2 regions of the Rubrimonas sp. genome follow, and region 1 is predicted to be linked to the other one. Evidence: riboswitches for the same ligand, from Rfam matches in the RefSeq annotation. Region 1 holds a riboswitch; the other holds the start of a gene.
The links. Region 1 has a riboswitch for thiamine pyrophosphate ahead of thiB (thiamine ABC transporter substrate binding subunit). Riboswitches for the same ligand answer to the same signal wherever they lie in the genome.
Positions count from the first base shown of each region.

Region 1 (14,741 bases):
CGGGCCGCGACGTCGCCGAAGCGCAGGCGCGCGCTTATGCGGTGGTCGACCTCATCGACTGGCCCGGCGGCTTTCACCGCCGGGACATCGGCTGGCGCGCGCTCGGGCGCTGAGCGCGCGCCCCGGCCCGTCGTCGTCGGCGCAGCTCAGCCGCCCGACGCCCCGAGAACCACGTCATGCGCGACCTGCTGGAGGAAGGCGACCGTCTCGGGGTCGATCTGGTCGTGCATGTCCTCTTCGAGACCCACCGGCGACTTGCCGTAGAGCGTCGCCATGATCGTCGCGGCGGCGAGATAGGTGCCCTCGTCGCTGGGATGGTGGTTGTCGAAGAATTCGACCAGCGAGAGGTCCGGCCGCCGCCGCCGCGCCTCCTCGAAGGCCTCGCCCACCGGCAGCAGGATCGCGCCTTCCGCCTCGGCGGTCTCACGATAGAGCGCGGCGATCTTCCCGGCCTGGTCCGGGCCGTAGTCCTTGTGGTTCTTGCCGCGCGCATGGGTCATGTAAAGCGCGACCCGCGTTCCGCGCGCCTCGGCGAGATCGACGGCCTCGGCGACCGCAGTGCGGAACTGCTCGGCGCGCTCGGGATCGAGCGCCGCCCCGCTGAACCCCTGAAGGATCATCAGGTCGACGCTCTTCATGCCGATGTTCGCCGGCTCCAGATAATGCGCGAACGGGTGGTGCTTCAGCGAGCCGCCCGAGATGGTGATCGAGCGATAGGCGTAGCCCTTGCCCGCCTCGCCCATCGCCTCGCGGGCCAGCCTGAGCACCACGTTGTGGAGGCTGTCGTTGTAATATGAGTAGCTGTTGCCGACGAACAGCACAGTCGCCGGCGCGGGCGGCGCGTCCTGCGCCGCAGCCGGCGACGCGGCTGCGAATGTGACGGCGATCAAAGCAGATCTGGCGGTCTTCGAGATTGCTTTCATCCGGCGGATCCTTCCCCTGAGAGCGGACCGGGTTCGCTCCCGGCTCCTCCCCGGACGATGGCCGAACCCGCAGGACGCCGCAACTGCCGCGGGCGCCGCCCGCATTTGACGCGCGTCAGCCGTCCTTCGCCGCCATCCACGCCCGCGCGGCGTCGCCGAAGGCCTGAAACAGCGCCTTGGACACCGGATCGCTCGTCGCGCCGTATTCGGCGTGCCACTGGACGCCGAGCGCGAAGCCCGAAGCGTCTCGCACGCTGATCGCCTCGACCACCCCGTCCTCGGCGAGGCCCTCGATCACCACGCGCGGCCCCGGCTGCATCACCGCCTGACCGTGCAGGGAATTGGTGACGATCTCCGTCGTCCCGAGCAGCCGCGCGAAGGCCCCGCCCTCGATCAGCGTCACCTTGTGGCGCTTGCGGAAAATGACTTCGGGGTCCTTCTCGCCGGGCGGCATGCGGTGGTTCATCTTGCCGGGCAGCTCGCGCACCTCGGGGTGCAGCGTGCCGCCGAGCGCCACGTTCATTTCCTGGATGCCGCGGCAGACCCCGAACACCGGCGCGCCGCGCGCGATGGCGGTGGCGATCAGCGGCAGCACCACACGGTCGCGGCCCTCGTCGAACTGGCCGTGCTTCTCGGTCGGCGGCTCGCCGTAGAAGGAGGGGTGCACATTGGCGCGGCCTCCGGTCAGCAGGAAGCCGTCGCAGAGCTGCATCAGCTCCTCGATCTCCGACGCCTCGGGCATGCCGGGGACGATGATCGGCAGGCAGTCGGCGGCCTCGGCGACCGCTTCGAGATTGCGCATCCCCGCAGCCTGAACCGCATAGGTTCCCTCGGCCATCAGATGCGAGCCGGTGACGCCGATCACGGGGCGGCGGCGCGTCCTCATCCCCGGCTCACCCGCAGGCCAGCGCGCGCGCCAGCGTCTCGGGGCGCGCATCCTCGGCCAGCGCGCGCAGCGAGACCGCGCCATCTTCGAGCCGGGCGGCGAGCGTGCGGCCCCATTCCTGATCGGCGACCACGACTTCCGCCCCGTCGCCGCAATCGCGCGCGCCGCCGAGGATCGCCGCGTCGCCGAAACGGTGGTTGGTCACGCCCTCGACCGCGCCGAGCCGCGTCAGGCCGCCCGCGGCGAAGCCCCAGAACTCCAGCGTCCCGCCGAGATGGGGGGTGCGCACGAAAGCGACGTCGAGATCGCCGTCGCGGTCGAAATCGGCGATCCCCGCCGGCGCCAGCCAGCGGAAGCGCGCGCCAATATGCGGGGTCGCCGCGATCTTGAGCAGCCGGCCGCGGTCGATGGCGTAGACCGCAAGTTGCGCGCCTTCGGTCTCGTGGCTCTCGACAACCACCACTTCGGGCGCGCAGTCGCCGTCGAAATCGGCGAGGCGCGGCTCGGTGTCTTCGAAGACGAATTCCCGGGTGAGGACATGGCCGGCGTAGACTTCGCCGTCATAGACGAGCCCGCCCCATTCGAGCGTGTCGCCGAGCGCGCCATGCGGATAGCGCTCGGTCGGCATCATGTAGTAGGCGCGCGTCCTCGGGCCGGCGCATCCCGACGGCGCAGCATCGAACGCGCCGCCCCCCGCCACGGCGGCGGCCAGCAGCAGCGCTGCGCTCAAATCTGCTTCTCCGGCATCCGCACCACCAGCCCGTCGAGGGCCTGCGTCACCTTGAGCTGGCAGGTCAGCCGCGAGTTTTCGCGCGGCTGATAGGCGAAATCGAGCATGTCCTCCTCCATCGCCTCCTTGGGCTGGAGCTTCTCCAGCCAGGCGGGATCGACATAGACATGGCAGGTCGAGCAGGCGCAGGCGCCGCCGCAATCGGCGTCGATGCCGGGGATCGCGTTCTTGACCGCGCCCTCCATCACCGAGAGGCCCTCGGCGACTTCGACCACATGTTCGGTCCCGTCATGCTCGATATAAGTGATCTTCGGCATCGTCGGCCTTTCCACAGCGAACTCGCGTCCGTCACTAGCAACTGCGGCGAAAGCGCGCCAGAGGCGGCGCGCGGCGCCCGCCGCGATCGCGGTTGCCCCCTTGAAGCCGCCGCGCCGGAGAGGTAATCGGAGAGGCGACGCGGGTGTAGCTCAATGGCAGAGCGAGAGCTTCCCAAGCTCCAGACGAGGGTTCGATTCCCTTCACCCGCTCCACTTCTCCGGCGCGACGGGCCCTCAGCCGCGGACGATCCAGCCGCCGCCGAGCACCCTGTCGCCTTCGGGCGCGTAGAACACGCAGGCCTGGCCCGGCGCCACGCCCTCCTCGCCGTCGGCGAGGACGACCTCGGCGCTGGCCGGTCCCGTGGGCAGGATGCGCGCAGGCGCGGGAGGGCGGGTCGAGCGGACGCGGACTTCGGCGTCCCAGCCCCCGGACGGCGCGGCTCCGAAATCGCCGTCGCCGAGCCAGTTGACCTCGCGCAGCGCGATCCGCCGCGTGCGCAGCGCCTCCCGCGGGCCGACGACGACGCGCCGCGCCTCCGCCTCCAGCCGGACGACGAAGAGCGGCGCGCCGCCCGAGAGGCCGAGGCCGCGGCGCTGGCCCACCGTGTAGTGGATGATCCCCGCGTGACGGCCCAGAACGCGGCCCGCCTCGTCGACGATCTCGCCCGGCTCGACAGCGCCGGGGCGCAGCTTCGCGATCACCGACGCGTAGTCGCCGGTCGGCGCGAAGCAGATGTCCTGGCTGTCGGGCTTGTCGGCGACGGGCAGCCCGAGTTCGGCGGCCAGCGCGCGGGTCGCGGCCTTGTCGGGCAGACCGCCGAGGGGGAAGCGTAGGAAGTCGAGTTGCTCGCGGGTGGTGGCGAACAGGAAATAGCTCTGATCGCGGCGTGGATCGGCGGCGCGGCGGAGTTCGGGGCCGTGCGGCCCCTCCGTGCGGCGGACGTAGTGGCCAGTGGCGAGGCAGTCGGCGTCGAGGTCGCGCGCCGTCTGAAGAAGATCGCGGAACTTGATGCGTTCGTTGCAGCGCACGCAGGGAATGGGCGTCGCGCCGGCGAGATACTGGTCGGCGAAATCGTCGATGACGCTCTCGCGGAAGCGACTTTCATAGTCGAGGACGTAATGCGGAAAGCCGATCGTCTCGGCGACGCGGCGGGCGTCGCGGATGTCGCGCCCGGCGCAGCAGGCGCCCTTTTTGGCGAGCGCCGCGCCGTGGTCGTAGAGTTGCAGCGTCACGCCGACGACCTCGTAGCCCTCGCGCGCGAGCAGCGCCGCGACCACGGAGCTGTCGACGCCGCCCGACATGGCGACGACCACGCGGGTGCGCGCGGGCGGCTTCGGCGCGGCGAGCGCGGAGAGGGCGAGGTCGAAAGGCATGGAGGGGTTCTAGCCGAGCGGCGTCGGCGCTTCAACGGCGGCGCTGCTCGGCGCGCCGCTGTGTGACCGGCGTCACATAACCCACTCGCGAATCGGGTAGCATTGCTCGGCATCGCGTCGAAGTTGCAGCGAGCGCTGGTTTCAGCGCCTCTCCCGTACGCCGAGTATCGGAGGATCCGATGACGCAGGCCGAATTGTTCGAAGCCGCCATGCTGATCTGTTTTTCGATCAGTTGGTACTGGTCGATCGCGCGGATGCTGAAAGTGCGCACCGCGGTCGGGAAAAGCGCCTTCTTCGTCGTGCTGATCTGCACCGGCTACGTGTTCGGCCTCAGCGCGAAGCTGCTGGCGTGGCGCGCGACGGGCGAGCTCAGCCCGCTGATCTGGCTCTATGGCTGGAACCTGATGGTCACCGCCTTCGACCTCGCGCTGGTGCTGCATTTCACCCGCGTCCGCGACCGGCTGGCGCCGACGCTGACGCACCGCCCGGGCGAGCGCCCGCTCAGCCCTGCGAGGCCAGCGCCTTGAGCCCATAGACCAGCTCCAGCGCCTCGCGCGGGCTCAGCGCGTCGGGCTCGACCTCCGCCAGCCGCGCCGCCAGCGCCGAGTGCGCGGGCGGCGACGGGGCGGCGCGCGCCGCAGAGAACAGCGGCAGGTCGTCGATCAGGGCGGCGGGCCGGGCGCCGCGCGCCCGCTCGCCCTCCTCCAGCGCTTCGAGCACTTCGCGCGCCCGGGCCACCGCCGCGGCGGGCAGGCCCGCGAGCCGGGCGACCTGCACGCCATAGGAGCGGTCGGCGGCGCCAGGGCGGACTTCGTGGAGGAACACCACGTCGCCCTCCCATTCCCGCACCGCCATGGTCACGTTGCGCAGGGCGGGCAGCCTGTCGGCGAGCGCGGTCAGCTCGTGGTAATGCGTGGCGAACAGCGCCCGGCAGCGATTGACCTCGTGCAGATGCTCGAGCACGGCCCATGCGATGGAGAGCCCGTCATAGGTCGCCGTGCCCCGGCCGATCTCGTCGAGGATCACCAGCGCGCCGGGGCCGGCCTGATTGAGGATCGCCGCCGTTTCGACCATCTCGACCATGAAGGTCGAGCGCCCCCGCGCCAGGTCGTCCGCCGCGCCCACCCGGCTGAAGAGCTGGTCCACTGCGCCGATCCGCGCTCGATCGGCCGGGACGAAAGCGCCGCTCTGCGCGAGCACCGCGATCAGCGCGTTCTGGCGCAGCCAGGTGGACTTGCCGGCCATGTTGGGGCCTGTCAGCAGGTTGATCCGCGCGCCGGCGCGCCCGCCCGACAAGTCGCAATCATTGGCGACGAAGCTCCCTTCGCCGCGCCGCCGCAGCGCTTGCTCGACCACCGGGTGCCGCCCGCCGACGATCTCGAAGGCGGTTCCCGCCTCGACTTCCGGTCGCGTCCAGCCCTCGGCGGCGGCGAGTTCGGCCAGCCCCGCCGCGACGTCCACGGCCGCCAGCGCCTCGGCGGCCTCGGAAATCTCGGCGCTGCGCGACAGGACCAACGCGCGCAGTTCGGCGAAGATGCGCAGCTCGATCTCGAGCGCCTCCGCCCCCGCCGACAGGATGCGCGATTCGAGCGTCGCCAGTTCATCGGTCGAGAACCGCATGGCGCCGGCCATGGTCTGGCGATGGCGGAACAGGTCGGCATGCGGCGGCGCGGTCAGCTTGCCCGCCTGCGCCGCGCTGACTTCGACGAAGTAGCCCAGCACCGCATTGTGGCGGATCTTGAGCGTGGCGACGCCAGTCAGCGCCGCATACTCGGCCTGAAGCTGCGCGACCACCCCGCGCCCGTCCGCCCGCAGCCGACGCGCCGCGTCGAGCGCCGCATCCGCGCCGTCGGCGACGAATCCGCCTTCGCGCAGCGGCGCCGAAGGGCCTTCGACCAGCACGCCTGCGAGCGTCTCGGAGAGATCGCCAGGGCCGAGCAGCGCGCGCGCGGCCTGCGCAAGCTCCTCCGGCGGGTCGGCGGCGCCGAGGCGCGCGGCGATTTCGGCGGCGCGCGCGAGACCGTCGCGGACCGCCGCCAGATCGCGCGGCGCGCCCCGGTCGAGCGCCAGCCGCGACAGCGCGCGCGCGATCTCGGGGGCGCCGCGCAAGGCCGCCCGCAGCGCGCCGCGCAGCTCCGCATCGGCGACGAGATAGCCCACGGCGTCGAGCCGGCGCGCAACCGCCGCCGGGTCGGTCAGCGGGGCGGACAGCCGCGCTTCGAGCAGGCGCGCGCCGGCGGCGGTCGCCGTCCGGTCGATGGCGGCGAGCAGCGCGCCCTCGCGCCCGCCCGAGAGCGCCCGCGTCAGCTCCAGATTGCGCCGCGTCGCGGCGTCGATGCGCATCGCAGCCTCCGCCGCCTCGCGCCGCGGGGGGCGCAGCAGCGGCGCGGCGCCCCGCTGGGTGATCTCGACGTAGTCGGCCAAAGCCCCGAGCGCGGCGATCTCGGGGCGCGAGAAGGCGCCGAACGCCTCCAGCGCCGCCACCTTGTAGAGCGCGCGCAGCCGCGCCTCGGCGGAGGCGCTGTCGAAGCTCGCCGGCCCGAGCGGCGTCGCCGCCGCGCCCGCCTCCTCGATGGTCCCGCGCAGGCCCGCGTCGAGCCAGAGCGCCTCGGGCGCCAGCACTTCGCGCGGCCCCACGCGGGCGAGCCAGCCCGGCAGCTCCGCGCGCGCGAGCGGCGCGGCGCGCACGTCGCCAGTGGACAGATCGCACCAGGCGAGCCCGCTTTCGCCGCGGATTTCGGCGTAGGCGGCGAGGTGGTTGGCCGAGCGCGCCTCCAGCAGCGCCTCCTCGGTCAGCGTGCCGGGGGTGACGAGGCGCACGATGTCGCGCGCGACGACCGATTTCGCGCCGCGCTTCTTCGCCTCCGCCGGGTCCTCCATCTGCTCGCAGACGGCGACGCGGAAGCCCTTGCGGATCAGCTGCGCCAGATAGGCCTCGGCGGTGGCGACGGGCACGCCGCACATCGGGATGTCCTCGCCGAGATGCCTGCCGCGTTTGGTCAACGCGATGTCGAGCGCCTGCGCCGCGCGCACCGCGTCCTCGAAGAACATCTCGTAGAAGTCGCCCATCCGGTAGAACAGCAGCGCGTCGCCCGCGCGCGCCTTGATCTCCAGATACTGCGCCATCATCGGCGTGGGCGCGTCGTCGTCTTTCGGCATGGCCCCTCGGCGGATGCGCTGGTCGGGGTCATGGCTAGCATGGGCGGGGCGGATTGGCGAAGGGCCGCCCGGAAAGATCGTCCCGGGTCGAAGCGCGGCCCGACCGCCCGCAGCGCGATCAGGCCGCGCCGGGCGTCCCCGCGCCATGGCCCCGCGCCATCGGACCGAAGACGCGCTCGAGCGGCGTCAGCGCCGCCCCCAGCACCCGGGCCGGCCAGCCGACGCAGCCGGCCTCGATCAGCGGCGGCGCGAGCCCTGCGAGCCGCATCCGCGCCAGCGCCTCCCGCGTCGCCTCAACGGTCCGGGCGCGCCACTCCGGCCGGAACACGCCGTCGATGAAGACATGCGACAGGTCGACCACCGCATGCGCCGCCGCCGCCGCATGCGCGAGCGCCGGGGCCGCCGTCCCTAGCCACTCGGCGAACAGGGCCTCGGCTTCCGGCGCCTCGGTCTGCCCGCGGATCACCGCCATCGCCGGATGGCCGCGCGCCGCCAGAGCCTCCTCGAGCGCCCGCAGCGAGGCGTCGTGCAGCAACTGCCGCGCCCCGCCCGAAAGCGCGGGTCCGGGAACCGGCGCTGCGGCGAGCGCGCCGGCGGCGCCGTGATCGCCGGCGTGCAACCGCCCGGCGATCGCCAGCCCGCCGCCGACGAACGTCCCCAGATAGAGGCACAGCGCCGCCCCGTGCCCGATCGACGGTCCGCGCGCCAGCTGCGCGACCAGCGCCGCCGCGCTGTCGGGGATCGTCTCGACCCGCAGCCCAGGCGCCAGCCGCAGCGCCGCCGCGACGTCGACGTCGCGCCACAGATCGCCCGGAGCGGGTTCGCCCGCCGCCGCGCTCCAGCCCGAGATGTCGCCGGGGATGGCCACGCCGACGCCGACGAACCTCGCCGCGCCCTGCGGCGCCTCCGCCATGAGTTCCGCCACCATCTCGCGGGCGAGGACGAAGGAAGCGGCGGGGTCGGGCCTCGGGTCGGGGCCGTCATGCGGGACCTCCCGCGCGGCGACCACCTCGCCCAGAAGATCGACCAGCGCCGCCTCGACGCTGCGCCGCCCGATCTTGACGCCGATCGCGCAAGCGCCCTCGGGGTCGAGCGTGAAGGGGGTGATCGGCTGGCCGATATGGCCGCGCTGCTTGGCCTGCGCGCGCAGCAATCCCCGATCCGCCAGACCGCCGACGATGGTCGAGGCGCCGGGCGCGCTCAGGCCCAGAAGCCGGGCGATCTCGGCCCGCGAGAGCGCGCCCCGCGCGCGGATCGCCGCGATCACGCGCCGTTCGTTGTCGCTGCGCAGTTCCGGGATCTGGCGGGCGGGCATCCTCTGCCGCTCTGGGGGATTATTCGGACTCGATAGCATAAGTTAGTTCACTTAGCCAACTCACGGCCATGCGGCGCTTTGCGCCCGGCGAGGCGCGTGCGGCGGCGCCGGGCGTGGCGGCCCGAGCGGCTGGCTCCGGGGCAGGTCGCGGAGGCTCCGATGCGCCCCGACCACGCGCCCGACCGCAGGATGCGCTTCCCGGTTCCGCTGCATGTCGCCGAGCGCGACGAGGTCGAACGCGGCGCGCAGCCATATCGCTCATCACCGCGAGCGCGCATGCGATGACTGGAGCGCGACCGAGATCGGGCGGCGGGGGGGGGTAGTGCCGGCTTCTGTTGCCAGGCGCCGGCGGCCCCGCCTGAAGCGGCTAAGCCTCAGGACTTCAGTTTCGGTTTGGGCGCTGCATTACGCAGCGACGGCCACCGGAGCACGGTTGTCATTGGCAACTGTACTTTTTGATCCGATAACGGCGAATCCCACCGAGCGAAAGCATAACGCCTTTACACGTCCGTCGATCCTGTTTCGGCCCCCGCTCCCGTCCATGACCGGGTGGTTGGTGGAGCCGCCGGGTACCGCCCCCGGGTCCGAACCGCTTATTCCGCGCGCGTTTATCGCCATAGTCCCTTGCGGGACAACGCCAACATGGCGTTTCGCGCGCCGTTTCGCAAGTCCTCAGGCGACGACGCGGAAGGTGAGGTTGATCCTGCCGCCGCCCGGCAACAGCCCGCCCGCCCCGAAGCGCAGCCGGTCGATCCCGTGATAGGCCAGCCGCGCCGCGCCCCCCAGCACCGCGACGTCGCCCGAATTCAGCCAGACCGACGCGGTCGGGTCCGACCGCTCCAGCCCTCCGACCCGGAACAGCGCCGGATCGCCGAGCGAGACCGAGACCACGGGAGCGTCGAACCGCCCTTCGTCCGCGTCGCGATGCAGCCCCATCCGCGCGCCCTCGCCATACCAGTTGATCAGCATCGAATCGGGCGGGTCCGGCCAGTCGGCGATTTCCCGCCAGACCGCCAGCGCCGCCTCGGGGATCGCGGGCCATTGACGGCCGGCGTCGGGGTGGCGGTCGGCGTAGCGATAGCGGCCCCGGTCGATCACCCATCCCACGCGCCCCGCCGAGCTCATCCGCACCGACATCGGCTTGCCCCACGCCGTCACCGGGCGGATCAGCGGCGCCTCGGCCAGCGCGCCGCGCACGGCGGCGACGAGCTCGCGCTGCCGGGCGGGATCGAGCAGCCCCCTGAAGATCAGGACGCCCTTGAGGTCGAGCGGCGGGGTCATGCCGGGCAAATGCGCCGTGCGGCGCGTCGCGGCAAGGGCTTGCGCCGCGCCGGCTTCGCGTTACCATCGACGCCGCCTCGGGGCGCCCGGAAGGGCTGAGACGCTGCCAAGCGGACCCGTTGAACCTGACCCGGATCATGCCGGCGTAGGAAAGGCGCGAAGGCTCCGCCCTGGCGGGGCCGACTCCGCCGGACCCTGCGTCGCGATGGAGGACACATGAAACCGACCCCCCTCTCCGCCGCGACCGTCGCTTTCGCCCTGCTCGGCCTCGCCGCGCCGGCGCAGGAGCGGCCGGTCCTCACGGTTTACGCCTATGACAGCTTCGTCTCCGAATACGGCCCCGGCCCGGTGATCGAAGCGCGCTTCGAGGCGCAATGCGGCTGCGACCTGAACCTCGTGGCGGCCGGCGACGGCGCCGCGCTGCTCGGCCGGCTGCGCCTCGAAGGCGAACGCAGCCCCGCCGACGTCGTGCTCGGCCTCGACCTCAACCTGATCGCGGCGGCGAAGGATGCGGGCCTCACCGCCCCCCACGGGATCGACGCGCCGCCGCTCGACCTGCCCGTGGACTGGAGCGATCCGCATTTCCTGCCTTTCGACTGGGGCTGGTTCGCCTTCGTCTATGACGAAACCCGCCTGACCGACGCGCCGGACAGCTTCGAGGCGCTGATCGCCGCGCCCGAGGACGTGACCATCGTCATTCAGGACCCCCGCACCTCCACCCCGGGCCTCGGCCTGCTGCTCTGGATCAAGGAGACCTATGGCGACCGCGCGCCCGAGATCTGGGAGGCGCTCGCCCCGCGCATCGTCACCGTCACGCGCGGCTGGTGGGAGGCCTATTCCGCCTTTCTCGACGGCGAGGCGATGATGGCGCTGTCCTACACCTCCTCGCCCGCCTATCACGCGATCGCCGAGGACGACCCGACCAAGCGCGCCGCGCTCTTCTCCGAAGGCCACCCGCTCCAGATCGAAGTGGCCGCTGCGCTCGCGAATGCGCCGCAGCCCGAGCTCGCCCGCGACTTCCTGCGATTCATGCTGAGCCCGGATTTCCAGTCGGCGATCCCGACGACGAACTGGATGTATCCCGCCCGCGCCGAGGGAGCCGAGCTTCCCGGCGCCTTCGCCGCCCTGCCCCGCCCGGCCCGCAGCATCCTCACCGATCCCGAGGCGGCGACGGCCCTGCGCGAGGAGGCGCTGGCGGAATGGCTCGACGCGCTGAGCCGCTAGCCCTGCGCCCGCCGGTTCTGCTGGCGGGGCTCGCCGCGCTCGCCGCAATCCTTTCGCTGACCGGCGGAGCCGCCGCGGTGGTCGCATGGCGCGCCGAGGGGGCGGCCGCGGCGTTCAGCCGGGCCGACTGGGCGGCGGTCGAGTTCACCGTGACGCAGGCCGCGCTCTCGGCGGCGCTGTCGGTTCTGGCGGCGATCCCGCTGGCGCGGGCGCTGGCGCGGCGGCGCTTCGCGGGGCGCGCCGCGCTGATCCGGCTGATCGGCGCCCCATTCCTGCTGCCCGTTGTGGTCGCCGCGCTCGGCGTCGTCGCGGTCTGGGGGCGCAACGGCTGGCTCGGCGACGGGCTCGCCGCGCTCGGCCTGCCGCGGCCGGACGTCTACGGCCTGCCGGGCGTGCTGCTCGCCCATGTCTTCTTCAACCTGCCGCTGGCTGCGCGGCTGATCCTGCAGGCCTATTCCGACATCCCGCCCGAGCGCTGGCGGGCGGCGGCGCAGCTCGGCGTCGAGGGCTGGACGCTGTTCCGCCTGCTGGAGGGCCCGGCGCTGCGGCGCGCCGCGCCGGGCGCGCTCGCGGTGATCTTCGGCGTCTGCGCCGCGAGCTTCACCGCCGCCCTGATGCTCGGCGGCGGCCCGCGCGCCACGACGCTGGAGCTTGCGATCTGGCAGGCGGCGGTCTTCGAGTTCGACCTCGCGCGCGCCGCCCGGCTGGCGTCGCTGCAACTGGCGATCAGCCTCGGCGCGGCGCTTGCGGCGCTGGCGCTGGCGGCCCCCGCAGCCTCGGGCTTCGGCGGTTTCGCCGCCCCCGATCGCTGGGACGGGCGCTCGCGCGCCGCCGCGCTGGGCGACGCGGCGGCGATCCTCGCCGCCTGCCTGTTTCTCGGCGCGCCGCTGCTCGCGGTCGCGCTGCGCGGCGCTGCGGGGCTGGCGGCGCTCGACGCCGCGCTCTGGGCGCGGATCGCGGAGGCGGCGCTGCGCAGCCTGATCGTGGCGGCGATTTCGGCGACGCTGGCGCTCGCGTTCGCCCTGCCGCTCGCGGCGCTGTCGGCGGCGCTGGAAGGCGCGGGCGCGCGCCGCAGGGCTCGGCTCGTCGAGGCGGCGGGGCTGTCGCCGCTCGCCGCCTCGCCTTTCGTGCTGGGGATCGCGCTGTTCGTCCTGCTACGGCCCTTCGCCGACCCCGTCGCGCTCGCCCTGCCGCTGACGGCGCTGGTCAACGCCGCGATGGCCGCGCCCTTCGCCCTGCGGCTGACGACCCCCGCGCTCGCGCAGGCGGCGGCCGAGCGCGGGCGGCTCGCGGACGCGCTCGGGCTGCGAGGCCTCGTGCGGCTCCGCGCGCTCTACTGGCCCGCGCTGCGCCGCCCCTTGGGCTTCGCGGCGGGGCTCGCGGCGGCGCTGGCGGCGGGCGATCTCGGCGTGATCGCGCTGTTCTCGGCCCCGGACGCGCCGACGCTGCCGCTTCTGATGAGCGAACTCGCCGGGAGCCGGCGGATCGACGCCGCGCATGCCGCGGGTCTGATCCTGATCGCTTTGGCGTTCGCGCTGTTCTGGGCCTGCGACCGGCTGATCGGAGGGCGCGCATGATCTCGGTCGAGGGCCTCGTCGCCCGCGCCGGCGGCTTCGCACTGCGCGCCGACCTCGCCGCCCCCGCGGGCGCGCTGGTCGCCGTGATCGGCCCGTCGGGCGCGGGAAAATCGACGCTCCTCGCCGCCATCGCCGGGTTCGCGCCCGTCGAAGCGGGCGCCATCCGCGTGCAGGGCCGCGATCTGGCGGGCCTCGCCCCCGCCGACAGGCCCGTCACCCTGCTCTTTCAGGAGAACAACCTCTTTCCCGATCTCGACCTCGCCGCCAATGTCGCGCTCGGCCTGCGTCCGACGCTGTCGCCCACCCGCGCCGAGCGCGCGCGCGTCGAGGCCGCGCTCGCCGAGACCGGCCTCGAAGGGCTCGGGCGGCGGATGCCTGCGGAGCTGTCGGGCGGCCAGCGCCAGCGCGCCGCGCTTGCCCGCGCGCTGCTGCGCGACCGGCCCGTCCTGCTGCTCGACGAGCCCTTCGCCGCCCTCGGCCCGGGCCTGCGCGCCCAGATGCTCGACCTCGTGGACCGCACCCTGCGCGCCCGCGGCGCCACGGTGATCCTCGTCACCCACCAGCCCGAGGAGGCCCGTCGCGCCGACCTCGTCGCCTTCTGCGCCGAGCGCCGGACCGGCGAGGGACCCGCAACGGGGGGCGAGATCCGCGGCGCGCGCCCGGCCGCCGAGATTTTCGCCGACCCTCCGGCGGAGATGGCCGCGTATCTGGGCCGGTGACCGCGCCGCCTCAGCCGCGCCGAAACAGCCCGGCGATCCGCCCGACCAGCGGCGCCGCCCAGCCGACGACCGGGATCAGCGCGAGCCCCGCGGCGAGCCCCAGAACGCCCGAGCCGAGCGCGTGGACGCTCCAGGCCGCCAGCCCCGGCGCCTGCGGGACCAGATGGGCGAGCGCCTCGCCCGCATGCTCCAGCGCATGCTCGATCCCCGGCAGCCCGAACACGGCCAGCCCATGGATCATGATCCCGCCGCCGACCCAGATCATCGCCGCCGTTCCGACCACCTTGAGCACGTTCAGCAGATGCGGCATCGCCCGCACGATCCCCCGCCCGAGCGCCCGGATCGCCTGCGACGCCAGCCCGTGGCCGTCGTTGCGGGCGAGCGCGAGGCCGACATCGTCGGCCTTCACGATCAGCGCGACGGCGCCGTAGACCAGCGCCGTGATCCCCGTCCCCACCGCCGCCAGCACCAGCGCCTGCGTCAGGAAACCGGCGTCGGGCACCGCCGAGAGCGTGATCGCCATGATCTCCGCCGACAGGATGAAGTCGGTGCGGATCGCGCCGGCGACAGTCCGCCGCTCGAGCGCCTCCGCCGTCTCGGCGCCGTCGAGCTTCGCCTCATGGGCGTGGGCGGCGTGCGGGAACAGCACCTCGTACACTTTCTCGGCGCCCTCGTAGCACAGGAACGCGGCGCCGAGCATCAGCAGCGGCACCACCGCGAAAGGCGCGGCGAGGCTCAGGATCAGCGCCGCCGGCAACAGGATCAGAAGCTTGTTCTTCAGCGAGCCGAGCGCGATCTTGCCGACGATCGGCAGTTCGCGCGCCGGCGAGAAGCCGGTGACGTAACGCGGCGTGACGGCGGCGTCGTCGATCACCACGCCCACCGATTTGGTCGCGGCCTTCGCGGCATGGCCGGCCATGTCGTCGAGCGAGGCGGCCGCGGCCCTGCCCGCCTGGGCCGCGACGTCGTCGATGGTTGCGGCGGCGGCCTTGGCGATGGCCGCGACGTCGTCGAGCAGGGCGATCAGTCCGACGCTCATGGCGGCTTCTCCGGTGGCGCGACGGCCTTATAGGGGCGCGGGGCGCGCCCTCCAACACAAGAAAGCGGCGCGCGCTCAGGGGATTTGAAGCCGTCGCGCCGCCCCGATAGGATCGCCTGCGCAATCGGAGGGCGGCGGATGAGCGAGACGACGGGCGAGGCGCGGGCCGACCGGCTGATCCATGTCAGCCTCGACGA
Region 1 covers NZ_DAIQNN010000008.1:20,473-35,213, reverse strand. The annotation lists gene purD (phosphoribosylamine--glycine ligase) at 1-113, shown strand, start outside; gene V7Q31_RS03840 (SGNH/GDSL hydrolase family protein) at 147-923, opposite strand; gene V7Q31_RS03835 (gamma-glutamyl-gamma-aminobutyrate hydrolase family protein) at 1,039-1,809, opposite strand; gene V7Q31_RS03830 (FG-GAP repeat domain-containing protein) at 1,817-2,539, opposite strand; gene V7Q31_RS03825 (2Fe-2S iron-sulfur cluster-binding protein) at 2,536-2,856, opposite strand; tRNA gene V7Q31_RS03820 (tRNA-Gly) at 2,996-3,069, shown strand; gene mnmA (tRNA 2-thiouridine(34) synthase MnmA) at 3,091-4,230, opposite strand; gene V7Q31_RS03810 (hypothetical protein) at 4,410-4,757, shown strand; gene mutS (DNA mismatch repair protein MutS) at 4,732-7,389, opposite strand; gene V7Q31_RS03800 (ROK family transcriptional regulator) at 7,508-8,704, opposite strand; RNA gene ssrA (transfer-messenger RNA) at 9,026-9,376, opposite strand; gene V7Q31_RS03790 (alpha-ketoglutarate-dependent dioxygenase AlkB family protein) at 9,377-9,985, opposite strand; TPP riboswitch at 10,054-10,154, shown strand; gene thiB (thiamine ABC transporter substrate binding subunit) at 10,202-11,209, shown strand; gene V7Q31_RS03780 (thiamine/thiamine pyrophosphate ABC transporter permease ThiP) at 11,185-12,786, shown strand; gene V7Q31_RS03775 (thiamine ABC transporter ATP-binding protein) at 12,783-13,505, shown strand; gene V7Q31_RS03770 (DUF808 domain-containing protein) at 13,516-14,544, opposite strand; gene V7Q31_RS03765 (UPF0262 family protein) at 14,683-14,741, shown strand, end outside.

Region 2 (14,741 bases), on a different contig from region 1:
GCCCATGCCGCGCTGATCGACCGATCCCGCTCATCGGGGCCAGGCCCGGCGGCCTTCGGCGACGGCGACGGCGCGTTCCGCCGCCCATGTGAGCCCCAGATAGATGATCGCGGCGGACAGGAACACTTCATAGGGCGCGAAGGTCTCGGCGGCGATGGTCTCGGCGACGCCGGTCACTTCGGCCAGCGTCACCGTGCTGGCGAGCGCGGAGGTCTTGATCATCCCGGTGACCTCGTTGCCGTAAGGCGGCAGCGCCAGCCGCAGCGCCTGCGGCCACACCACGAGGCGGAACACCTGTCCGCGCGACAGGCCGAGCGCGCGCGCCGCCTCGGCCTGCTCGGCCGGCACGCCGGAGACGGCGCCGCGCAGGATCTCGGCGGTGTAGGCGCCGGAATTGAGCGAGAAGGCCAGCACGCAGCACCAAAACGGCTCGCGAAGGACCGTCCAGAGCGGCGTCGCGCGCAGCCATTCGAACTGCGCCAGCCCGTAATAGATCACGAAGAGCTGCACCAGCGCCGGCGTGCCGCGGAACGCCCAGACATAGACGCGCGCGGGCCCGCGCAGCCATCTTTCGGGCCGAAGCAGCAGCCATGTCGCCGGCCCCGAAAGCAGCGCTCCGCCCAGCAGGCTGGCCCCGATCAGCGCGAGCGTCAGCGCCAGCCCTTCGACCAGCCGGGGCAGACTGTCGGCGACGATGGCGAGGTCGAGGCCCATGGCGTCGCGCTCACCGGGCGAGATGGCGGCGCGCGCGTCGCTCGGCGGCGGCCAGCGCGGCGCTGAGCGCGGTGGTGAAGGCGAGGTAGATCACGGCGACGGCGGCGAACATGGTGAAGGGCTGGCCGGTCACCGAGGTCGCCATCTTCGCGGTGAACATGATCTCGTTCAATCCGATGACCGAGACCAGAGCCGTGTCCTTCATCAGCCCGATCAGATGGTTGCCGAAGGAGGGCAGCGCGATCCGCCAGGCCTGCGGCAGCCGCACGAAGACGAGGACCTGCCACGGCGCGAACCCCAGCGCCCGCGCCGCCTCGATCTGCCCCGGCGCGACGCCGAGAAACGCGCCGCGGAAGCTCTCGGTCGCATAGGCGCCGGCGATCAGGGCGATGGCGAGCGCGCCGGCCCAGAAGGGCGGGATGTCCACGAAGCCCGCTCCGGGATCGACCGCCCGCGCGAGCGCGGTGAGCGTCATCGCGCCGCCGAAATAGAACAGGAGCAGCACCAGCAGCTCTGGAGTTCCCCTGAAGAAGGTGACGTAGAGACCGGCGAGCCGCGCCCACACGCCGCCGGCGAGCCGCGCCGCCGCGCCCAGCACGCCGAAGACCAGCGTGAGCGCGGCGGCGACGAGGAACACCCGCAGGATCAGGAACGCGCCCCAAGCGAACTCGTCGAGCCAGCCCGCGAGCGCGCCCATGCCGCGTTATCGCAACCCCTTCAGGACGCGCCTTTCCATTCCTGCGGATGGATGGTGAAGGGGAAGTGGCGCAGGCCGAACTCGGCGAGCGCGCCGTCTTCGGTCATTGCCTTGAGCGCCGCGTCGATGCGCGCCTTCAGATCGCCCTGCCCCTTGCGCAGGCCCACCCCCACGCCCGTGCCGAAATAGGCCTCTTCCTCGAGCTGCGGCCCCACAACCTCGAAGCCCGCGCCGTCGGGCTTGGAGATGAAGCTCAGATAGGCCTTCATCGGATTGGTCATGATCGCATCGACCCGACCCGCCTTGAGGTCGAGATACATCGCCTCGTTGCTGTCGTAATAGGCGACGTCGGCGCCGGGGGCCTTGGCCTTCAGCCAGCTCTCATAGGTCGAGGCGCGCTCGAGCCCGATCTTCACGCCCTCCAGCGCCGCGGGGATCAGCGCGCCGTCGGCGTCGAACAGCGCCAGGTTCTTGTCCTTGGCGGCCACGAACTGGCCGATCGAGACGCGGTAGGGCGCGGAGAAGTCGATCTTCTCCAGCCGCTCCTCGGTGATCGACATCGAGGCGACGATCAGGTCGAACTTGCCGGCGAGCAGCGCCGGGATCATGCCCTTCCACTCCTGGCAGACGAACTCGATCTCGGCCCCGATGCGCGCGCCGATCTCGCGCGCGACATCGACGTCGTAGCCGGTCAACTCGCCCGCATCCGTGCGGTAGTTGAACGGGAAATAGGTGCATTCCGTGCCGACGCGCAGGGCTTCGGCGGCCCGGGCGGCGGGCGCGGCGGCGGTTGCGGCGAGCAAGGCGACGCCGAGGAGAGAGGCGAGCATGCGCATGGGGGTTCCTTTCGCGAGGCGACTCAGCGTTGGTTACCGCCCCGGCGTATCGGTTCCGCGACGCGCGCGTTACGGTTTCGCGACGGCCCCCGCCAGCGCCTCGAGCGCCTGCGCATGCAGCGCCGGCGTGGCGCTGGCCACGATGGCGCCCGAGGAGGCGATGGTGAGCGCCTCGCCCCGCCAGCCGCTGATGGTCCCGCCCGCGCCCTCGACGACGGGGACCAGCGCCGCGATGTCGAAGGGTTCGAGGTTGGGGCCGTTGAGGCATAGCCCGATCCGACCTTCCGCGAGCGCCCCATAGCCGAGGCAGCCCCCGTCATAGACGTTCCAGCGCGTGCGACCGCGGATCGCGGCGAGGCCCGGCGCGGTTTCGGCGTCATAGGCGTCGGGGTCGGAGAGGCTGGCCACGCAGTCGCCGAGCGCCGAGACCGGGGCGCAGCGCGCGGGGCGCCCGTTGACGCTCGTCCCGACGCCGGCGACCCCCAGCCACATCCGCTCGCACCAGGGCTGGTCTATGACGCCGATAACGGGGCGCCCCTCGCGGCACAGCGCGACGAGCGTGCCCCAGTTGGGCAGCCCGGCGGCGAACTGGCGGGTGCCGTCGATCGGGTCGATCACCCAGACATGGGGCGCGTCGGTCCGCTCCGGCCCTTCCTCCTCGCCGAGGACGCCATGGTCGGGGAACGCCGCGGCGATCTCGCGGCGCAAGCGGCGCTCCACCGCGCGGTCGAGCGCGGTGACCGGGCTCCCGTCGCTCTTGATCTCGAACCCCGCTGGCGCGGCCTGCGCGCGATGCACCTCGCGCGCGGCGAGAGCGAGGCGGCGCGCCAGGTCGATCATGCGGTCGTCGGGGGCCTTGTCGTCGATCATCATGACGGTCTTTCCATCCGGCTGCGGCCTGTCGGGGGGATCGGCGCGCACCCCGATACAGGGAAACGCGTCCGGGAGGCAGGGCGCCTGATCGCGCCGCGGCGCCCCGTCCGGCGCGAAGGCGGTCGCGCAGCCGATGGGGCGGCTACTGATGGCGCAACGCGTCGATTGGGTTCATCCTCGCGGCCCGACGGGCGGGGAAATAGCCGAAGACCACGCCGACCGCCGCGGAAAAGCCGAAAGCCAGCAGCATGATCGCCGGGTCGGGCAGGAACGGCACCGACAGCGCCGCAGCCCCCGCCGCCCCGAGCGCGAGGCCCAGCGCGACGCCGATCAGCCCGCCGAGCCCCGACAGCACGATCGCCTCGACGAGGAACTGCGTCAGCACCTGCCCCTCGGTCGCGCCGATGGCGAGGCGGACGCCGATCTCGCGCGTGCGTTCGGTCACCGAAACCAGCATGATGTTCATGATGCCGATGCCGCCGACCAGAAGGCTGATGCCCGCCACCGCCGAGAGCAGGCCGGTCAGAACGCCGGTGATGCCTGTCAGAACCGAGGCGATCTGCTTCATGTCGAAGACGTTGAAATCGTCCTCTTCGCCCGGTCCGATCCGCCGGCGCTCGCGCATCAGCCGCTCGATCTCGCCCTTGGCCGCCTCGGTCGGGACGCCGTCGCGGATGCCCGCATAGATCAGCGACACGTCGGCGTCGCCCGAGATCCGGCGCTGGAAGGCGCGGATCGGGATCAGGATGAAATCGTCCTGATCGGTTCCGAAGCTCGAGGCGCCGAGCTCCCCGGCGACGCCGATCACGCGGCAGGCGAGCGATTTCAGACGCAGCGTCTGGCCGATCGGGTCGCCCGCCCCGAACAGCTCGCGCCGCACGGTCTGGCCGAGCAGGCAGGTCGCGGCGCCGGTGCGCACTTCGCTTTCGTGGAAGGCCCGCCCCTGCGCCACAGCGATGCCGCGGGCGTCCAGATAGCGGTTGTCGGTTCCCGTCACGGTGCTCGACCGGTTCAGCGCGCCGGCGATGACGGTCATCTGACGCGAGCTGGCGGGCGCGGCGACCCGCACGCTCGCGACCTGCGTCGCAAGCGCGTCGACGTCGCGCAGGCTGAAGGCCGGCGCGGTTCCGGCGCTCGCGCCCGGACCCTGCTGGGGCTGGCCGGGCCGCACGATCAGCAGATTGGCGCCGAGCGCGCCGACATCGGCGGCGACCTTCGCGGTCGACCCCTGCCCGACCGTGACCATCGCGATCACGGCGGCGACGCCGATCACCACGCCCAGCACGGTCAGGAAAGATCGCAGCGCGTTGCGCAGGATGGTCTGAAAGGCCAGTCGGATCGCCTCCCAGAGCATTCAGGCGGCCTCCGCCCGCGCCGTATCGGCGACGATGCGGCCGTCGGAGAACTGCACCTGCCGCCGCGCCCATGCCGCCATGTCGGCCTCATGCGTCACCATCGCGACGGTGACGCCGTCTTCGCGGTTGAAGCGGGCGAGCAGCTCCATGATCTCGCGCGAGCGGGCGCTGTCGAGATTGCCGGTGGGCTCGTCCGCCATGATGACCGCAGGCCGTCCGACGATGGCGCGCGCGATGGCGACGCGCTGCTGCTGGCCGCCGGAGAGCTGCGACGGCGCGTGCCCCGCGCGGCTCTCCAGCCCGACACGCGCCAGCGCCTCGAGCGCGAGCCGGCGCCGCTCGACCGCGCCGACGCCCTTGTAGATCAGCGGCAGCTCGACATTCTCCACGGCCGAAGTGCGCGCCAGCAGGTTGTAGCCCTGGAAGACGAAGCCGATCCAGCGCCGCCTGAGCAGCGCCCGGCGGTCGCGCGACAGGCGGCTCACATCGACGCCCTTGAAGCGATAGGACCCGGCGGAGGGCGCGTCGAGGCAGCCGACGATGTTCATGACGGTCGATTTCCCCGAGCCGCTCGCCCCCATGATCGCCACGAATTCGCCGGCGTCGATCCTCAGCTCGATCCGGTCCAGCGCGCGCACCGCCGCGTCGCCGGCGCCGTAGACCTTGCTGACGCCCTGCAGCGCGATCAGGGGCGGGGCGGGGCTCACGGGCGGGCCATGTCGGTGATCACCCGGTCGCCGGGGGCGAGCGCGCCGTCGAGGATCGCGGTGCGCGCGCCGTCGCTCGCGCCGGCGCGGACCCGCACCGGGGCCGCCTCGGCGTCGCGCGCGACCCAGATCGTCCGCCAGCCCTCCGCGTCCGCCTGCGGCGCCGCGGTCGGGCCGGCGGCGCCGGGGCGGCGCGGGATCAGCAGGCCGAGCAGACCGCCGCCCGACCGCCGCGCCTCGGGGGGCGCAGGCGGCGCGAAGCGCAGCGCGGCGTTCGGGACCAGCAGGGCGTCGTCGATCCGCTCCACGACGATCTCGGCGGTCGCGGTCATGCCGGGCCGCAACAGCAGATCGGCGTTGTCGACATGCAGCAGCGCCTCGTAGGTCACGACGCCGTCGACGCTCTTGGGCGCGTAGCGCAGCTCGGCGATGGAGGCGGGAAAGCTGCGGCCGCGATAGGCCTCCACGGTGAAGCGGGCGGGCTGGCCGACGCGGACGGCGCCCATGTCCGCCTCGTCCACGTCGACCCGCAGCTCCATCTGCGACAGATCCTCGGCGATGGTGAACAGGATCGGCGCCTGAAGCGACGAGGCGACGATCTGTCCGGGCTCGACATTGCGCTCCAGCACCACGCCGCGGATCGGCGAGCAGATGCAGGCCTTGCCCATGTCGGCCTCGCGCAGCAGCAGATCGGCGCGGGCCACGTCGGCGTCGGCGCGGGTGACGGCGACCGTCGCCTCGGCCCGGCGCAGATTGGCGACGGCGGCGTCGCGCGCCTGGGCGGTCGACACGTTGCGGTCGGCCAGCGCGCCCACCCGCTCGTTCTGATCGGTCGCCTCGCGCAGAGTGGCCTCGGCTTCCGCCACGCGGGCCAGCCGCGCGGCGAGCGCGGCGCGGGCGTGGGCGAGTTGCGCGTCGAGCCGCGCCGTGTCGAGCTGCGCCAGCGGCTGGCCGATCTCGACGCGGTCGTTGTGATCGACCAGAACGGCGCGCACGGTTCCCGAAAGTTCGCTCGAAATCTCGACGAGGTTGGTCGGCTCGACCGTCCCGGTCGCGATGACCGACACCGTCAGCGGCCCGCGCGTCGCGGCCTCCGTCGCGAAGGGCTCGGATTCGGGGCCGCGATCCGCATGCCAAAGCCCGACCGCGGCGAGCGCCGCGCAGATCGCGGCGGCGGCGCCGAGCCCGCGCCAGACCCGGCTGCGCCGCGGCCCGAGATCGAGCGCGGCGTCTATGTCCTCATGGTTGTCCTTCATGCGCCTGATCCATGGCGAGCGGCCCGCAGCGACCGGCACGGCAGATATGGGGGCGCGCCGTCGAGGCGCCATGAACCCAAGCGCCGCAGGCGGGGCGCCGCGGTTCGCTCGCCGCGCCCATCAATCGGGGGTTTCTCCCTCCTGCGTCGCGACCGCTGCGGTGTCGGGCCATCCGCATCGCCGCCATGCGCTGTCCCAGAACATCCATTCCAGCAGCGCGCTCTTCGCGAAGGCGGCGCGCATCCGCGCCCGCCCGGTCGCGCTCTCCGCTTCCGCCAGACGGTCGGCGAGAGCGCACATCCGGGCCACGGCCGCGTCGAACTCGTCGCCCGCATAGGCGTCGATCCAGGCGCGATAGGGATTGTCGGCGCTGGCGGCGGCGTGGATGCCCGCGCCCACGTCGCGATAGATCCAGAAGCACGGCAGGAGCGCGGCGACCGCTTCGCCGATCCCCCGCGTCGCGGCTGTCGCCACCAGAAAACCGACATAGTGCTCGCAGACGGGGCTGGGCGGGGTGGCGGCGAAGCTCTCCGAATCGACGCCGTAGATCCCCATGAAATGGGCGTGCAGTTGGCGCTCCACCGCGATGGCGCCCGCCGCCGCTCCCGAAAGCTGCGCCACGGCTTCGGCGTCGGGCGCCCTGGCGGCGGCGCAGGCCAGCGCGCGCGCGAAGCCCTCGAGGTAATGGGCGTCCTGCAAGACGTAGTGCTGGAAAACCGCCTGCTCCAGCGAGCCGTCGGCGAGCGCGCGGTTGAAAGGCATTGCGCGGATATCGGCGCAGAGCCGGGCGTTCTCCCGCAGCGCGGTTTCGGTGAAGCTCATCGCGGGTTTCTCCAGAGGGCGTGGAAATGATGGACCGGGCCATGACCGGCGCCGACGCCGAGGTCTCCGGCGGCGGCGATGGCGTCCGAGAGCCACGCCTTGGCGCGCGCCGCCGCCTCCGGCAGCGCGCGGCCATGCCCCAACTCGCAGGCCAGCGCCGAGGAGAGCGAGCAGCCCGTGCCATGGGTGTTGCGCGTGGCGTGGCGCGGCCCGTCCAGCCGCTCCACGCCCCCGGCGTGGACCAGCAGGTCGGGGCTGTCCGCCCCGCCCAGATGCCCGCCCTTCATCAGCACGGCGCGCGCGCCCAGCGCGCGCAGGGCCTGCGCCTGCGCGGCCATCTCCGCGATGTCGGCGGCGGGCGCCGCGCCCAGCAGATCGGCGGCCTCCGGAAGATTGGGCGTGATCACGTCGGCCATCGGCAGCAGCGCCTCGCGCAAGGCGGCGACTGCATCGGTCGCGAGCAGGCGGTCGCCGCCCTTGGCCACCATCACCGGGTCGAGCACGATGGGCGCGTCGAGCCCGGCCAGAGCCTCGGCCACCGCCGCGACGATGTCGGCGGAACCCAGCATGCCGATCTTGACGGCGTCGATGCGGATGTCGTCGCGCACGGCTCTGATCTGCGCCGCCGCGAAGTCGGGCGCGACCAGCTGGGCGCCGGTCACCCCGCGCGTGTTCTGCGCCGTCAGCGCGGTGATTGCGGCCATCGCATAGCCGCCGCAGGCCGAGATCGCCTTGACGTCGGCCTGCGCGCCCGCCCCGCCCGACGGGTCGGAGCCGGCGATGGCGAGGATGTTGGGGATCATGCGCGCCTCCATTCGGCGACCAGCGCCCGCGTCGCGGCCTCGGGGTCGGGCGCGCGCGCGACGGCCGAGACCACCGCCATGCCCGCGGCCCCGGCGCGTTTCACCGCCGCCGCGTCGCCGGCGCCCAGACCGCCGATCGCGATCACCGGCGCCGGCGCGCGCGCCGCGATCGCCGCCAGCCCGTCGAAGCCCACCGGGGCCGCGTGGTCGGGTTTGGTCGCGGTCGCCCGCACCGGCCCCGCGCCGAGATAGTCGACGCAAGCCGGGACGGCGGCGCAGTGTTCCGGCCTCTCGACGGACAGGCCGAGGAGCTTGCCCGCCCCGAGCCGCGCGCGCGCCGCCGCCGGGTCGCCGTCGGTCTGGCCGATGTGCAGCCCGTCCGCGTCGGCCGCCAGCGCCACCTCCAGCCGATCGTTGACGATCAGCTTCACACCGCGCGGGCGCAACTCGGCCAGAAGCGCGCGCGCCAGCGCCGTCAGATCGGCGTCCGGGGCCGTCTTGTCGCGCAGTTGCACCGTCAGGGCCCCGCCGCGCGCCGCCGCGAGGGCCTGCTCGAACACCGGCAGGGGCGCGTCGGGATCGGTGACGACATAGACCGCGCCGATCATGCCGCCGACACCTTCGCGCCGGCGGAGAGGGCCGCGGGCGTCTGGGCCGCCAGCGCGTCGAGGAAGGCCGGCTGAAAGCTGCCCGGCCCCTGCGCGGCCTGCGCGGCCCGCTCGCCCGCCAGGCCGTAGCAGGCCAGCGCCGCCGCCGTGGCCTCGAGCGCAGGGGCGCAAGCGCAGAACGCGGCGATCACGCCGTTGAGCGAACAGCCCATCGCCGTCACCCGCGCCATCAGCGGATGCCCGTTGGCCACGCGACAGCCGCGCGTCCCGTCCGTGACGTAATCGACCGCCCCCGACACGGCGACCACCCCGCCCGTGCGCCGGGCCAGCGCCTGCGCCGCCTCCATCGCAGCCTCGACGCTGTCGCCGGCGTCGACCCCGCGCGCGGCGCCGGAGAGCCCGGCCAATGCGCGTATCTCCGAGGCGTTGCCGCGGATCGCCGTCGGCTTCAGCGCGATCAGCCGCGCGGAGAGGTCCCGTCGGAACCGGGTGGCGGAGACGCCCACCGGATCGAAGACCCATGGCCGGCCCGCCGCGTTCATCGCGGCGGCGGCGTCCTGCATCGCCGCGCCCCAGGCCGGGTCCGCCGTGCCGATATTGACCGTCAGCGCCTGCGCCAGAGCGGCGAACTCGGCCGCTTCCTCGCGCGCATGGACCATCGCAGGCGACGCGCCTACGGCCAGCAGCACATTGGCCATGAGGTTCATCGCGACGAAGTTCGAGATGTTCTGCACAAGCGGCGCGGTTTCGCGCATCCGCGCAAGGTGGTCGCCCGGGTTCTCCATCGCTCTCCCCTTTCGGACGTCGGGAGAGGCGATGCGGTGACGCGACCGACAGTGGCGCGCGCCGATGGCACCGCGGACTCCCTACGCCAGCATGATCTGGTTCAGGTTCGAAGGGTGCTTCTCAGCCCGCGCATGCGCGGACGCCCCTGTCCGAGCCGGCAGCTAGACGAATTCCGCCGGGCCGAGTCAACCCTTCGCGTCCGATCCGGTTCGACTGCGCGCGCGGCCGGTTCCCGCGTCGGGCGGAGCGCCGGTCGGCCGGCGGCCCGACCGCCGACGCTTATTTCGGACGGAAACCATCAGGATCTGTGAGCGTGTCACTGACGGCGCAGGCGCGCCCATGCTTAAGCCGTGCGACGTCTCGCGCCCCCGGGGCCGACCCAACCAGAGAGGCGCCCCCGATGCGTCGACGCCACCTTCTTCCCGCGCTGCTCGTTCTGGCCAGCCTGAACGCCGCCGCCGCCGCCGCCGACCCCGCGCGCAAGCCCGCCCCTGCGACGGAGGCCTGCCTCGCCGAGGCCGGGTCGGACGAAGCGAGGCGCGCCTGCATCGGCGAGAGCGCCCGGGCCTGCCGGGCCGCGCTCCGCAAGCCCGATCCCGTCGACGCCGCCCTGTGTCTGAACACCGAGACCGGCTGGTGGCGCAAACGGCTCGCCGAGGCCGAGGAGCGTATGGCGGCCAAGGCGGCGCGGCTCGACGCCCTGCACGGCAAGGCGATCGCCGAGGGGGCGCCGCGCCTGACCGACGACCTCGCGGCGCTGCGCGAGGCGTGGAAGGAGTGGGCCGAGAAGCGCTGCGCCTTCGAGGCGATGCTGAAACGCGGCGCGCCCGAGCGGATGATCGTCGCCTCCGAATGCATCCTCCAGCTGACCGCCGACCAGACGCTCCTGCTCGACCGGGGCGCCGGTTCGCGCCGCTCGCAGTAGGGAGGCCGAGATGCGCATCGCCGTCGCCAGCCAGAATTTCCGCACCGTCACCGCGCATGTGGGCCGGACGCGCAAGTTCTTCATCTTCGAGGCCAGCCCGGGCGAAGCGCCGCGCGAGATCGAGCGGCTGAAGCTGCCGATGGGCATGGCGCTGCATGATTTCCACGGCGACGGCCCGCATCCGCTCTACGAAATCGCCGCGATCATCGCGGGCGGCGTCGGCGAGGGATTCCGCCGGCGCATGGCGGCGCGCGGCGTCGCAGCGTTGGCCACGTCCGAAACCGATCCGGCGCGCGCGGCGCGAGACTTCGTGGAAGGCCGCCTCGCGCCCGCCGCGCCGCACGATCATGATCACGATCATGGCGGGCCTGCTCGCCCCGAAGGCTGAAGCGCCCCTGCGCCCCTTCCGCTCCCAGCAGGTCGCACCGGCGCGTTCAGCCGTCGTGGACGCTCCGGTCAGGATCGAGGCCGCGCAACGCCGAAGGGCGAGGCGACGCCTTGCCCTTCGCCACCCGGTTATTCTAACGCTTTCGCTGAACAATGCGCGAGACGCCGCATGAGCGCGCCCACCGGGGTGATCCACGCCCGCGAGATCGAACCGCTCGGCGCCGCCCGCGCCGTTCCGCTATCGGCCTTCGCAGAGGCCTGCGAAGGCTGGCGGTGGGTCCATCTCGGGCGCGAGTCGCTGGAGGCGCGCGACTGGCTGCTTCACGGGGCCGGGCTGCCCGAGGCGGTGGCGCCGGCGCTGATCGCGCAGGACACCCGCCCGCGCCTCGCCGCCATCGACGGCGGCGTCCTGCTGATCCTCCGCGGCGCCAACCGCGAGCCCGGCGAGCGCCCCGAGGACATGGTCTCGCTGCGGCTGTTCATCGAACCGCGCCGGGTGGTCTCGGTCGAGGGGCGGCGGGTGCGCGCCGTCGAAACCATATGCGCCGCGCTCGACCGCGGCGAGACGCCGAGTCCCGGGGCCTTCGTGGCGCGGCTGGTGGGCGAGTTGCGCGAGGAGCTCGAGCCGGTGCTCGACGAACTTCAACTCGCCGTCGACGCCTTCGAAATCGAATCCCTGCGCAGCGAGAGCGCGCTTCCGGTGCGGCGGCGAAGGGCGCTGAACGACGCGCGCCACGACGCGATCCAGCTGCACCGCCATGTCGCGCCGCAGGCGATGGCGGTTGCGCGGCTGGCGCGGCTGCGCCCCGACTGGCTGGCCAAGCGCGAGCGCGAGGCGCTGCGCCGGGAGGCCGACGCCTTCGGCCGGATCGCCGAGGATCTCGAAGCGGTGCGCTCGCGCAGCGCCGTGATCTCCGACGAGGCGGCGCTTCGGGTCGCCGAGCAGACCAATACGGTGCTGCTGACGCTGTCGGCGGTGTCGGTGGTGTTCCTGCCGCTGACCTTCATCACCGGGCTGTTCGGGGTCAATCTCGAGGGCATCCCCTTCGCCGAACAGAGCTGGTCGTTTCCCGTCTATTCGGCGCTGGTTCTGTCGCTCGGCCTCGGCGTGGCGCTGCTGCTGCGCTGGCTGCGCTATCTCTGACGGCGCCGCACTGCGACAGCGCAGTTGGTTTTCCCCCCGCCCTCGGCTAGAGACCGCGCGAGCCGCAACCGCAGGACCGTGACGCATGGACATCCGCAACATCGCCATCATCGCCCATGTCGACCATGGCAAGACGACGCTGGTGGACGAATTGCTCAAGCAGTCCGGATCGTTCCGCGCCAATCAGGCGGTGGCCGAACGCGCGATGGACAGCAACGACCTCGAACGCGAGCGCGGGATCACCATCCTCGCCAAATGCACCTCGGTCGAGTGGCACGGCGCGCGGGTGAACATCGTCGACACGCCGGGCCACGCCGATTTCGGCGGCGAGGTCGAGCGCATCCTGAGCATGGTCGACGGGGTCGTGCTGCTCGTCGACGCCGCCGAAGGCCCGATGCCGCAGACGAAATTCGTCACCTCCAAGGCGCTGCGGCTCGGGCTGCGGCCCATCGTCGTGCTCAACAAGGTCGACAAGCCCGCCGCCGAGCCCGACCGCGCGCTCGACGAGGTTTTCGACCTTTTCGTGGCGCTCGACGCCACCTCCGAGCAGCTCGACTTCCCGGTCCTCTACGCGTCGGGGATCAACGGCTGGGCCGATGTGGAGCTGGACGGCCCGCGCGCGAGCCTCGCGCCGCTTTTCGATCTCGTCGTCCGACACGTCCCGGCGCCGGCGCAGGTCGCCCATGCCGCCGAGCCCTTCCGCATGCGCGCGACCACGCTGGAGGCCGATCCCTTCCTCGGGCGCATCCTGACCGGCCGCGTCGAGAGCGGCGCCGCCGTCGCCGGCGCGACGGTCAAGGCGCTGAGCCGCGACGGGCGCGAGATCGAGCGTTTCCGCATCTCCAAGGTGCTCGCCTTCCGCGGGCTCGCGCGCATGCCGGTCGAGCGCGCCGAGGCGGGCGACATCGTGGCGCTCGCGGGCATGAGCAAGGCGACGGTGGCCGACACGCTGTGCGATCTGTCGGTGAGCGCGCCGCTGGAGGCCCAGCCCATCGACCCGCCGACCATTTCGGTCACCTTCGGCATCAACGACAGCCCGCTCGCGGGGCGCGACGGCGACAAGGTGCAGAGTCGCGTGATCCGCGACAGGCTTATGCGCGAGGCCGAGAGCAACGTCGCGATCCGCGTGACGGAGACGCCGGGCGGCGAGGCCTTCGACGTGGCCGGGCGCGGCGAGCTTCAGATGGGCGTGCTGATCGAGAACATGCGGCGCGAGGGGTTCGAGCTGTCGATTTCGCGGCCCCGCGTGCTGATGCGCGAGGAGGACGGCCAGCGGCTGGAGCCGGTCGAGGAAGTCACGGTCGACGTGGACGAGGAATACGCCGGCGCGGTGGTCGAGAAGCTCAGCCAGCGCAAGGGCGAACTGGCCGAGATGCGCCCCGCCGGCGCCGGCAAGACCCGCATCGTCGCCCATGTGCCGAGCCGCGGCCTGATCGGCTATCATGGCGAGTTCATGACCGACACGCGCGGCACCGGCGTGCTGAACCGGGTGTTTCACGAATGGGCGCCCTACAAGGGCGCGATCCCGGGGCGGCGGCAGGGCGTGCTGATCTCGATGGAGACGGGCGACTCGGTCTCCTACGCGCTGTGGAAGCTGGAGGACCGCGGCCGGATGTTCATCGGCGGCGGCGAGCAGGTCTATCAGGGCATGATCATCGGCGAGCACAGCCGCGACAACGACCTGGAAGTGAACCCGCTCAAGGGCAAGCAGCTCACCAACATCCGCGCCGCCGGCAAGGACGAGGCGGTGGTGCTGACCACGCCGATCCGCATGAGCCTCGAAGAGGCGATCGCCTATATCGAGGACGACGAACTGGTCGAGGTGACGCCGAAATCGCTGCGGCTGCGCAAGCGCTTCCTCGACCCCAACGAGCGCAAGCGCGAGTCGCGCAAGGCTCAGGGCTGACCTGGCGCAGGTCGGCGCAGCCCCGGAAACGCGACGCAGAGCCGATTCGCATTATGCGATGCGTTTTGCACTTTTAACGCGAAAGTGCGGCGCAAAACGCATAGCCGTCGCCGAGCCCGTCGCAAAGAATTAACCCTTTTCACATCGCCCGCATCTGCGACACAGGCCGAACGTGCGTCGATCGATATGGATTCTTCTTCCGCGTGCAACGGCGCCCGCCCCGAGCGGCCAATTGGCACGCGATTTGCTATCACAGCTGCGTGAGCGTTGGTTGAGGAGAGGAATCCATGTCGCACCCGGTTGATGTCCATGTCGGCAAGCGCGTCCGCCATCGTCGCTGGATGGTCGGAATGACCCAGCAGCAACTTGGCGAAAGGGTCGGGATCAAGTTCCAGCAGATCCAGAAATACGAGACCGGCGCGAACCGCATCTCCGCATCGCGGCTGTGGGACATCGCGACGGCGCTCGACACGCCGATCTCCTTCTTCTTCGCCGGCCTCGACGCCGACGAGGCGCCGGTCGAGGCGGTCGAGGGCGCGACGCGCGCGCCGGCGGATTTCCTCGGCGACCGCGAAGCGCTCGACCTTCTGCGCTCCTACTACGCGATCCCCGAAACCCAGCGGCGGCGACTTTTCGACCTCGCGCAGGTGCTCAGCGACGCCGCCTGAAGCCGTTGACCACGCCGCTCTGCGGCGTCAGCTTGCCCCTGTCGGCGCCAAGGCGCGCCGGTTGCTTGGACGTTCAGGGGCGGAGGGCGCGATGACGGAGTTCGGCGCGGCGACGGTCTCGGCTCTGCGAGACGCCGCGCACGCCGCGGCGGATGCGGCGCGCACGCCGGCCCTGCGCTGGTTCCGCAGCGGCGATCTGGCCGCGGGCGACAAGGGCGGCGCGGGCGGCTTCGACCCCGTCACACAGGCCGACC
Region 2 covers NZ_DAIQNN010000031.1:2,314-17,054, forward strand. The annotation lists gene V7Q31_RS09365 (ABC transporter permease) at 31-714, opposite strand; gene V7Q31_RS09370 (ABC transporter permease subunit) at 725-1,411, opposite strand; gene V7Q31_RS09375 (transporter substrate-binding domain-containing protein) at 1,432-2,241, opposite strand; gene V7Q31_RS09380 (inositol monophosphatase family protein) at 2,317-3,120, opposite strand; gene V7Q31_RS09385 (ABC transporter permease) at 3,263-4,474, opposite strand; gene V7Q31_RS09390 (ABC transporter ATP-binding protein) at 4,475-5,182, opposite strand; gene V7Q31_RS09395 (efflux RND transporter periplasmic adaptor subunit) at 5,179-6,438, opposite strand; gene tenA (thiaminase II) at 6,559-7,260, opposite strand; gene thiD (bifunctional hydroxymethylpyrimidine kinase/phosphomethylpyrimidine kinase) at 7,257-8,063, opposite strand; gene thiE (thiamine phosphate synthase) at 8,060-8,671, opposite strand; gene thiM (hydroxyethylthiazole kinase) at 8,668-9,456, opposite strand; TPP riboswitch at 9,518-9,614, opposite strand; gene V7Q31_RS09420 (lysozyme inhibitor LprI family protein) at 9,858-10,382, shown strand; gene V7Q31_RS09425 (NifB/NifX family molybdenum-iron cluster-binding protein) at 10,393-10,770, shown strand; gene V7Q31_RS09430 (CorA family divalent cation transporter) at 10,939-11,913, shown strand; gene typA (translational GTPase TypA) at 11,999-13,819, shown strand; gene V7Q31_RS09440 (helix-turn-helix domain-containing protein) at 14,107-14,487, shown strand; gene V7Q31_RS09445 (inositol monophosphatase family protein) at 14,579-14,741, shown strand, end outside.
Region 2: it holds a riboswitch for thiamine pyrophosphate, as region 1 does, so the genes downstream of both, thiM (hydroxyethylthiazole kinase) here and thiB (thiamine ABC transporter substrate binding subunit) in region 1, are expected to answer to the same signal.